4 regions of the Salmonella sp. A1325 genome follow, and region 3 is predicted to be linked to each of the others. Evidence: predicted binding sites of a transcription regulator. Region 3 holds the regulator's gene; each other region holds the start of a gene.
What was found. The regulator LexA, encoded in region 3, represses DNA repair genes until DNA is damaged. The targets are predictions, from matches to a motif close to TNCTGTATGTACATACAGNA.
Positions count from the first base shown of each region.

Region 1: the regulator LexA is predicted to act here: its motif matches at 723-742, upstream of dinB (DNA polymerase IV).
Region 2: the regulator LexA is predicted to act here: its motif matches at 1,351-1,370, upstream of mutH (DNA mismatch repair endonuclease MutH).
Region 4: the regulator LexA is predicted to act here: its motif matches at 858-877, upstream of sbmC (DNA gyrase inhibitor SbmC).

Region 1 is NZ_JAMLWO010000003.1:53,988-56,195, forward strand. Features, by position in the region: gene dpaA (peptidoglycan meso-diaminopimelic acid protein amidase) at 1-508, opposite strand, end outside; gene dinB (DNA polymerase IV) at 758-1,813, shown strand; gene NAZ64_RS07240 (RNA ligase RtcB family protein) at 2,032-2,208, shown strand, end outside.
Region 2 is NZ_JAMLWO010000002.1:297,164-299,371, reverse strand. Features, by position in the region: gene NAZ64_RS05345 (TerC family protein) at 1-245, opposite strand, end outside; gene mutH (DNA mismatch repair endonuclease MutH) at 427-1,122, opposite strand; gene rppH (RNA pyrophosphohydrolase) at 1,805-2,208, shown strand, end outside.
Region 3 is NZ_JAMLWO010000010.1:149,018-151,225, reverse strand. Features, by position in the region: gene NAZ64_RS18190 (diacylglycerol kinase) at 10-378, shown strand; gene lexA (transcriptional repressor LexA) at 487-1,095, shown strand; gene dinF (MATE family efflux transporter DinF) at 1,274-2,208, shown strand, end outside.
Region 4 is NZ_JAMLWO010000005.1:164,382-166,589, reverse strand. Features, by position in the region: gene dacD (serine-type D-Ala-D-Ala carboxypeptidase DacD) at 1-748, shown strand, start outside; gene sbmC (DNA gyrase inhibitor SbmC) at 899-1,366, shown strand; gene NAZ64_RS12110 (FUSC family protein) at 1,485-2,208, shown strand, end outside.

The DNA.
Region 1 (2,208 bases), on a different contig from region 3:
GCACGCTCGGCTGACCAAAGACCAGCGCGGCGGTGACAAACTGGAAAATCTCATCAATGCCGCTGTCGGTCATGGCATAGCAGCCGACGGAAACACAGGCGCCGTGAATCATCAGATATTTACCATCATAGCCATGTGCGCGATCGTAGGCATTGGGAAAACCAATGTTGATGGCCTTATAAAAACGGCTGTCTGGCTTGAGTTGATTACGCTGAACGCTGTAAAACCCTTCCGGACTTTTAAAATCGCCCTGACGGCGTTTCGGGCCTAACCCGCCGGAATAGTTGCAAATTTTGTAGCTATCAAGCAACTGGTATTGCTCACCCATTTTGACGTAGAGATCAAGGGTGCGCTCTTCTTTAAAAATCTGAATATAGACCGGTGAGCCCATTAACTGCTGCTTATACTCTTTACTGACCGGCGTGACGGGGCTGCTGCTGCTCAGCAAACCGGCAAATGAGACGCACGGCATCAGAAGCATCGCAAGAAAAAATGCGATTTTACGCATACTGCTTGTTCCTTGATAAAACGGTTACACACGCCAGAACGGCAAAAGAGTCCCCAAATCGGAGTAATCTGGATTTGGAGCGCTCACATTAGCACCACGGCAGTTTTTCGCAAGTCCCCGTGTGTACGTTTACAATTTTCCCGCCGCTTTCGTCGTCATACCTTCGAATATGTCGCATTTTTAACGCGAATGTCTCTTTGCGCGCAATAAAACATACTGTACACTTAAACAGTATTGTGGGGGCGAGCGATGCGCAAAATCATACATGTTGATATGGACTGTTTTTTTGCCGCGGTAGAGATGCGTGATAATCCGGCGTTACGCGATATTCCCATTGCCATTGGCGGGAGTCGTGAGCGAAGAGGCGTTATCAGTACCGCCAACTATCCTGCGCGCCAGTTTGGCGTACGTAGCGCGATGCCGACCGCCATGGCGCTAAAGCTGTGCCCCCATCTCACCTTACTGCCTGGCCGCTTTAACGCCTATAAAGAGGCTTCGCGGCATGTACGTGACATCTTTTCCCGCTACACTTCACTGATTGAACCGCTCTCGCTGGATGAAGCCTGGCTGGATGTGACTGACAGCCCGCACTGTTATGGCTCGGCGACTCTGATCGCCAGGGAGATTCGTCAGACTATTTTCAATGAACTGCAACTCACCGCCTCCGCCGGCGTTGCGCCAGTGAAATTTCTGGCGAAGATCGCCTCCGATCTCAATAAACCGAACGGACAATATGTTATTACGCCAGCCGATGTACCCGGCTTTCTTAAAACGTTGCCGTTAGCCAAAATTCCAGGCGTGGGGAAAGTTTCCGCCGCCAAACTGGAAAATATGGGGTTAAGAACCTGCGGGGATATTCAACAGTGCGATCTGGCGATGCTTCTCAAACGCTTTGGTAAATTTGGCCGGGTATTATGGGAGCGTAGTCAGGGTATTGACGAGCGTGATGTTAACAGCGAAAGGCTGCGTAAATCGGTAGGCGTTGAGCGTACTCTGGCGGAGGATATTCATGAATGGTCGAACTGCGAGGCCATTATTGAACATTTATATCCGGAACTGGAGCGTCGTCTGGCTATAGTGAAACCCGATTTATTGATTGCCCGCCAGGGCGTTAAATTAAAATTTAATGATTTTCAGCAAACCACTCAGGAACATGTCTGGCCGCAATTAAATAAAGAAGACTTAATTATCACCGCCCGTAAAACCTGGAACGAGCGTCGCGGCGAGCGCGGCGTACGGCTGGTGGGGCTACACGTAACGCTGCTCGACCCTCAGTTGGAACGACAGTTGGTGTTAGGGTTATAAGTCAGGCCATTAATATTTTATCACTATTACGATTGCGCCATCTAAATTTCAGTATTACTATACCCGCGTTTTCTCATTCTCAATAACTGCAAAGGAGGTTCATCATGACACTTTATTCTCTGAACGCACTTTGCAGACATTTCCAGGATTAATCTTCTCTTATTGCTCTGGATTAGTCTGCCATTTCCTGATTTTTTAATTCATATATGGAATGGTATATGGGCAATTATATTCGTCCTTTATCAGATGTGGTATTTTCTATCGCATCAGATAACCTGTGGATCGAAGATTCCGCGATCCAACAATTATATACGACGGCTAAGTTAACCGGTATGAGACGCGTTATCGGGATGCCAGATCTGCATCCGGGGCGCGGCTACCCTATTGGCGCAGCC
Region 2 (2,208 bases), on a different contig from region 3:
CCGAAAAGCTCAAACAGCGGATTAGTCAGCCGAGTGACCCAGGCGATTGACGCCAGCAGCGCCAGGCGCATAACCATCGCCGCCGCCAACCCAAGCCGCCGTGCGTGGTTTCGTTGCGCCGTAGGAAGTTTTGCTACCACCAGAGAAAGAAAAATAATGTTGTCGATCCCAAGTACAATCTCCAGCAGCGTCAGCGTACCGAGCGCCAGCCAGGCATTAGGATCGGTTATCCATGCAAATAACATCGAACAAAGTCCTGCCAAAAAAAGAAGCGGTAATTATAGGCCCGTCGAGTGACGGGCGAAAGCCCAGGCTGAATTTGCGCAACCAGGAACGGTGTAAAATAGCGGCGACAATACGCTTACGTTTATCCGGCATCGGCCCGATGCGTAGCCATAGCGGAGGCGCATTTGCGTGTAATGGACGTTACGGATTCTGCAATAAAAAATGGCGAGCCAGCAGCGCCTGCGTAAAATTTTTTTTCAGATAAAATCCACGCGGTAGCGTCAAAATAGGTTCCCCGCGCGCGCCGATAGCCTCGGTGAGCGCCCTGGCATTGGCGGCTTTGGGTCGCAGTTGCAAGACTTCGCCATGGCGGGCGGTAATGCGTTCCACCTGGCCCAGCACTATCATGTCCATCAGCTCTTCCCAGTCGAGGCGTAGCTGCCTGTCCTCTTCTTCACTCGGACTCCAGAGTAGCGGCGAACCTACGCGGCGTTCGGCTAACGGTATGCTGCGATCGCCTTCGACCGGTACCCATAGCACGCGCTTCAATTTATGCCGTACGTGACTTGTCTCCCAGGTCACGCCGCTGTTACCGGTTAACGGCGCCACGCAAACAAAGGTTGTTTCCAGAGGACGACCCAGACTATCCACCGGGATGGTTTTCAGTTCTACGCCTAACGCGGCGAAATCCTGCTCCGGCTTGCTCCCGGCGCTGGCGCCGAGCCAGATCTCCAGCAAGACGCCGATCCAGCCTTTGTCTCGCTTCAAATCTTTAGGCGTGGTAATGCCGGCCATCGCCGCCAGCTCGCCTAACGTATAGCCGGAAAGCTGCCGCGCCTGGGCTAACAGCAATGCTTCCGAAGCAGGCGGAGTCAGTAGCGGACAAAGAGCGGACATGACAATTACCTTAGGTCAAAAAGTGAGCAGTGATTTTATACCGTATGGGCAGAGTTTATCTTTTTCTGTGTCTTATATTCAATAGACTGATTTTTATTGCCTTTTTTGTGTTGTTTCTTCGTGTTGCGCAACGCTGAAGCGGGTTTTCCAATTCTGGTCACTGACAATAAACAGGATCTTACACTATGTTATCCACAGAAAGTTGGGATAACTGTGTAAAACCACCACTACTGTTTCCATTTACAGCCTTGACGTGCGACAAAAATCGAAAATTCAGACAAATAGTGCGTAAGTTATTGGCACAATCTGTGGATAAAACCGACGCTGGTTGATCTTTCATCAGCATAAGGATCTTAGATGTGATACTGGTCACGCTTTATGAAGGCGGCATGTAGGATTTGTCTATAACACAATGAATATAAGGCACTATTTTTACTGTTTTCCGCATGAGGAATTCAGACTGTTCTGGGTTTTCCCGTGGTAATTCCATACTTCTTCACAACTATATCCACAGAAAAGGTGAATAAAATGGCGCAAGGGCGTCATCATCTGTTTATAACTCGGCTATTTACTGTGAGTTATTCAATTGTTATTAGGCTGTGTCACTATTACAGAGTGGTTTACCGCCTCACTGGAGTATGAAACAATCGTTCATATATAAGGTTTATGTTGAGGTAGTCCGGTGATTGATGACGATGGCTACCGCCCAAATGTAGGTATCGTAATTTGTAATCGTCAGGGGCAGGTGATGTGGGCCCGGCGATTTGGTCAGCACTCCTGGCAGTTCCCGCAGGGCGGGATAAATCCAGGGGAGTCGGCAGAACAGGCGATGTACCGGGAACTGTTTGAAGAAGTTGGGTTAAGCCGTAAAGATGTGCGGATCCTTGCTTCTACTCGCAACTGGTTGCGTTACAAGTTACCAAAACGTTTGGTGCGTTGGGACACAAAGCCGGTATGTATCGGCCAGAAACAAAAGTGGTTTCTTTTGCAGTTAATGAGCGCCGACGCCGAAATCAATATGCAAACCAGCAGTACGCCGGAGTTTGACGGCTGGCGCTGGGTAAGTTACTGGTATCCGGTTCGACA
Region 3 (2,208 bases):
GTTCTTTTGATGGCCAATAATACCACTGGATTCACCAGAATTATCAAAGCGGCAGGATATTCCTGGAAAGGATTTCGCGCCGCATGGACTCACGAAGCGGCGTTTCGCCAGGAAAGTATCGCGGTATTGCTGGGCGTCATCATCGCCTGCTGGCTGGATGTGGATGCGATTACCCGTGTGTTATTGATAGGTTCCGTTTTACTTATCATGATTGTTGAAATCCTCAACAGCGCTATTGAAGCGGTCGTGGACCGCATCGGTTCTGAATACCATGAGCTTTCCGGCCGTGCGAAAGATATGGGATCGGCTGCGGTGCTACTGTCTATTTTCGTTGCCCTGATGACCTGGGGCATCCTGTTATGGTCACATTTTCGATAAAGGTTCCAAATTTTATAAATCTCTTGTTTTTTGCGCCGTTTGTGGTTCCAAAATCACCTTTAACTGTATATACTCACAGCATGACTGTATATACACCCAGGGGGCGGAATGAAAGCGTTAACGGCCAGGCAACAAGAGGTGTTTGATCTCATCCGGGATCACATCAGCCAGACAGGTATGCCACCGACGCGTGCGGAAATCGCGCAGCGTTTGGGGTTCCGTTCCCCAAACGCGGCGGAAGAACATCTTAAAGCGCTGGCGCGCAAAGGGGTGCTTGAAATCGTTTCCGGCGCATCGCGAGGTATCCGTCTGTTACAGGAAGAAGAGGACGGATTACCGCTTGTCGGGCGTGTCGCGGCGGGTGAACCGCTTCTGGCGCAGCAGCATATTGAAGGCCATTACCAGGTCGATCCTTCGCTGTTCAAACCCAGCGCCGATTTCCTGCTGCGCGTGAGCGGTATGTCGATGAAAGACATCGGTATTATGGATGGGGATTTGCTGGCGGTACATAAAACGCAGGACGTCCGTAATGGCCAGGTGGTTGTCGCTCGCATTGATGATGAAGTGACAGTAAAACGCCTGAAAAAGCAGGGCAATAAAGTGGAGCTGCTGCCGGAAAACAGCGAGTTTACACCGATAGTGGTGGATCTGCGCGAACAAAGCTTTACGATTGAAGGGCTGGCGGTAGGCGTCATTCGCAACGGGGAATGGTTGTAATCTCTTTTTAATCTCCTTGTAAGCCGTCATCCGGCAATCGTGCAGCCTGATGGCGCTGCGCTTATCAGGCCTACGGGAATGCAGTTCCTGAGATGATTAATTTGTAGGCCGGATAAGGCGTTACGTCGCCATCCGGCAATGCGCTCGTTTCGTTTAACTCCTTGTCAGGCTTTTCTCCATGCCGCTTTTTACCTCCTCTGATAAAGCTCTCTGGCGTCTCGCGCTGCCGATGATTTTTTCTAACATCACCGTCCCCTTACTGGGGCTGGTCGATACGGCGGTGATTGGTCATCTGGACAGCCCGGTTTTCCTGGGCGGCGTGGCGGTGGGCGCGACTGCCACCAGCTTTCTTTTCATGCTGCTGCTATTTCTACGTATGAGCACCACCGGACTAACGGCGCAGGCATTTGGCGCCAAAAATCCGCAGGCGTTAGCCCGGGCGCTCATTCAACCGTTATTGCTGGCGCTGGGCACTGGCGTGATGATTGTGCTATTTCGCACGCCGCTTATCGAGCTGGCTTTACATATTGTCGGCGGGAACGACGCTGTCCTGGTGCAGGCGAGACGCTTCCTTGAAATTCGTTGGCTAAGCGCTCCCGCGTCACTGGCGAATCTGGTGCTGCTCGGGTGGCTGTTAGGCGTTCAGTATGCGCGGGCGCCGGTTATCTTGTTGGTCGTGGGCAATATCCTCAACATCGCGCTCGACCTGTGGCTGGTGATGGGACTTCATATGAACGTGCAGGGCGCCGCCCTGGCGACGGTCATCGCAGAATATGCCACGTTACTGATCGGCCTCATGATGGTACGTAAAGTTCTCCATCTCCGCGGTGTGTCGCTGGATATGCTAAAACAGGCCTGGCGCGGCAACGTGCGCCGCCTTTTAGCGCTCAATCGCGATATCATGCTGCGCTCATTGCTCCTTCAGCTTTGTTTTGGCGCAATCACGGTGTCAGGCGCGCGGCTGGGCAGCGATATTATCGCGGTAAATGCAGTCCTGATGACCTTACTCACCTTTACGGCCTATGCGCTGGACGGTTTTGCTTATGCGGTGGAGGCGCACTCCGGTCAGGCTTACGGCGCGCGTGACGGTAGCAAGCTACTGGACGTCTGGCG
Region 4 (2,208 bases), on a different contig from region 3:
TATCGCGGGCGGGCAGCCGCAGTTTGTGGCGATGATGAACAGCTATGTGAAAAAACTCAATTTGCAGGATACCCATTTTGAAACCGTCCACGGTCTGGATGCGCCGGGACAACATAGCTCCGCGTATGATCTGGCCGTACTCTCCCGGGCGATTATTCACGGCGAACCTGAATTTTATCACATGTACAGCGAGAAAAGCCTGACCTGGAACGGCATCACGCAGCAGAACCGCAACGGCTTGTTGTGGGATAAGACCATGCATATTGATGGGCTTAAAACCGGACACACATCGGGGGCGGGATATAATCTTATCGCATCGGCGGTGGACGGGCAGCGTCGACTTATCGCTGTTGTGATGGGAGCGAAAAGTTCGAAAGGCCGTGAAGAACAGGCTCGAAAACTGTTGCAGTGGGGCCTGCAAAACTTTGCGACGGTGCAGATTTTGCACAGCGGTAAAAAAGTGGGCAGCGAGCGAATCTGGTATGGAGACAAAGAAAAGATTGCGCTGGGTACGGAACAGGATTTCTGGATGGCGCTGCCTAAAGCGGAAATTCCGCATATCAAAGCAAAATATGTGCTGGATAGAAAAGAGCTGGAGGCGCCAATCGCCGCTCATCAACAGGTAGGTGAAATAGAGCTCTACGATCGGGATAAACTGATCGCTCAGTGGCCGCTGGTTACTCTGGAATCGGTGGGTAAAGGCGGTATGTTCTCTCGTCTGAGCGACTATTTTCAGCATAAAGCGTAAGCCGTTGTCACACATCGTTCACCGCCATCTGAGGTGTCAAAAGGGCGGGATTGCGAGGTTGCTCACAAAATGATCACGCAGTCCTTGTGACCGTAAAAGGCTGTAATTATACTGTACATTCATACAGTATAGTAAAGTGACGGAGGCAGCATGGATTACGAAATCAGGCAGGAACAAAAACGCAAGATAGCCGGTTTCCACATGGTCGGTCCATGGGAACACACCGTGAAGCAGGGTTTTGAACAACTGATGACATGGGTGGATCGACAGCGGATCGTGCCAGTTGAATGGATAGCCGTCTATTACGACAATCCAGATGTCGTACCTGCGGAAAAACTCCGCTGCGATACCGTGGTGTCCGTGGCAGAGAATTTCATCCTGCCGGACAATAGCGAAGGCGTAATCGTGACCGCCATTGAAGGCGGCGAATATGCCACTGCTGTCGCGCGAGTGGAAGACCGTGACTTTGCGAAGCCGTGGGAACGGTTTTTTGACGTCCTGGAGCAGGATAGCGCTTATCAGATAGCCTCTGCGCCCTGTTTTGAAACCTATCTGAATAACGGTATGGAAGATGGATACTGGGATATTGAAATGTATATTCCGGTACAGCGGAAGTGATCGACTGGTTTCCTGGCTGAAAAGAGCGGACGGATAATGTGTTCCGTCCGCCAGTGCGCTATTTTTGCTATAAAGCAGGTACAATGCATTTTTTGCTATTCCCGTAAGGAGCGCAAGCGTGCGTGCCGATAAGTCATTAAGCCCTTTTGAAATACGGTTGTACCGTCATTATCGCATCGTGCATGGCATACGTATCGCCCTGGCGTTCATTCTTACCTTTCTGCTGGTTCGTCTGTTTTCTATTCCCGAGGGCACATGGCCGCTAATCACGTTAGTGGTGATTATGGGGCCCATCTCATTCTGGGGAAATGTAGTGCCTCGTGCTTTTGAGCGCATAGGCGGTACGATTTTGGGCGCGGCGTTAGGGCTGGTGGCGCTACGCCTGGAGCTCTTTTCCTTACCGCTGATGCTGGTGTGGTGTGCGATAGCGATGTTTTTGTGCGGCTGGCTGGCATTAGGGAAAAAACCGTATCAGGCGCTACTGATAGGCATAACGCTCGCCGTTGTTGTCGGCGCTCCTGCTGGTGATATGAATACGGCATTATGGCGTGGCGGGGATGTGATTTTGGGGTCGCTACTGGCAATGTTGTTTACCGGCATCTGGCCCCAGCGCGCCTTTTTGCACTGGCGCATCCAACTGGCGCATTGCGTCACGGCGTATAATCGGGTGTATCAGGCAGCGCTGTCGCCGAATTTGCTGGAGCGCCCCCGGTTGGATAAACATTTGCAACGATTGCTGAACGATGTCGTCAAAATGCGCGGGCTGATAACGCCCGCCAGTAAAGAAACCCGGATACAAAAATCTATTTTCGAGGCCATTCAGACCATCAACCGCAATCTGG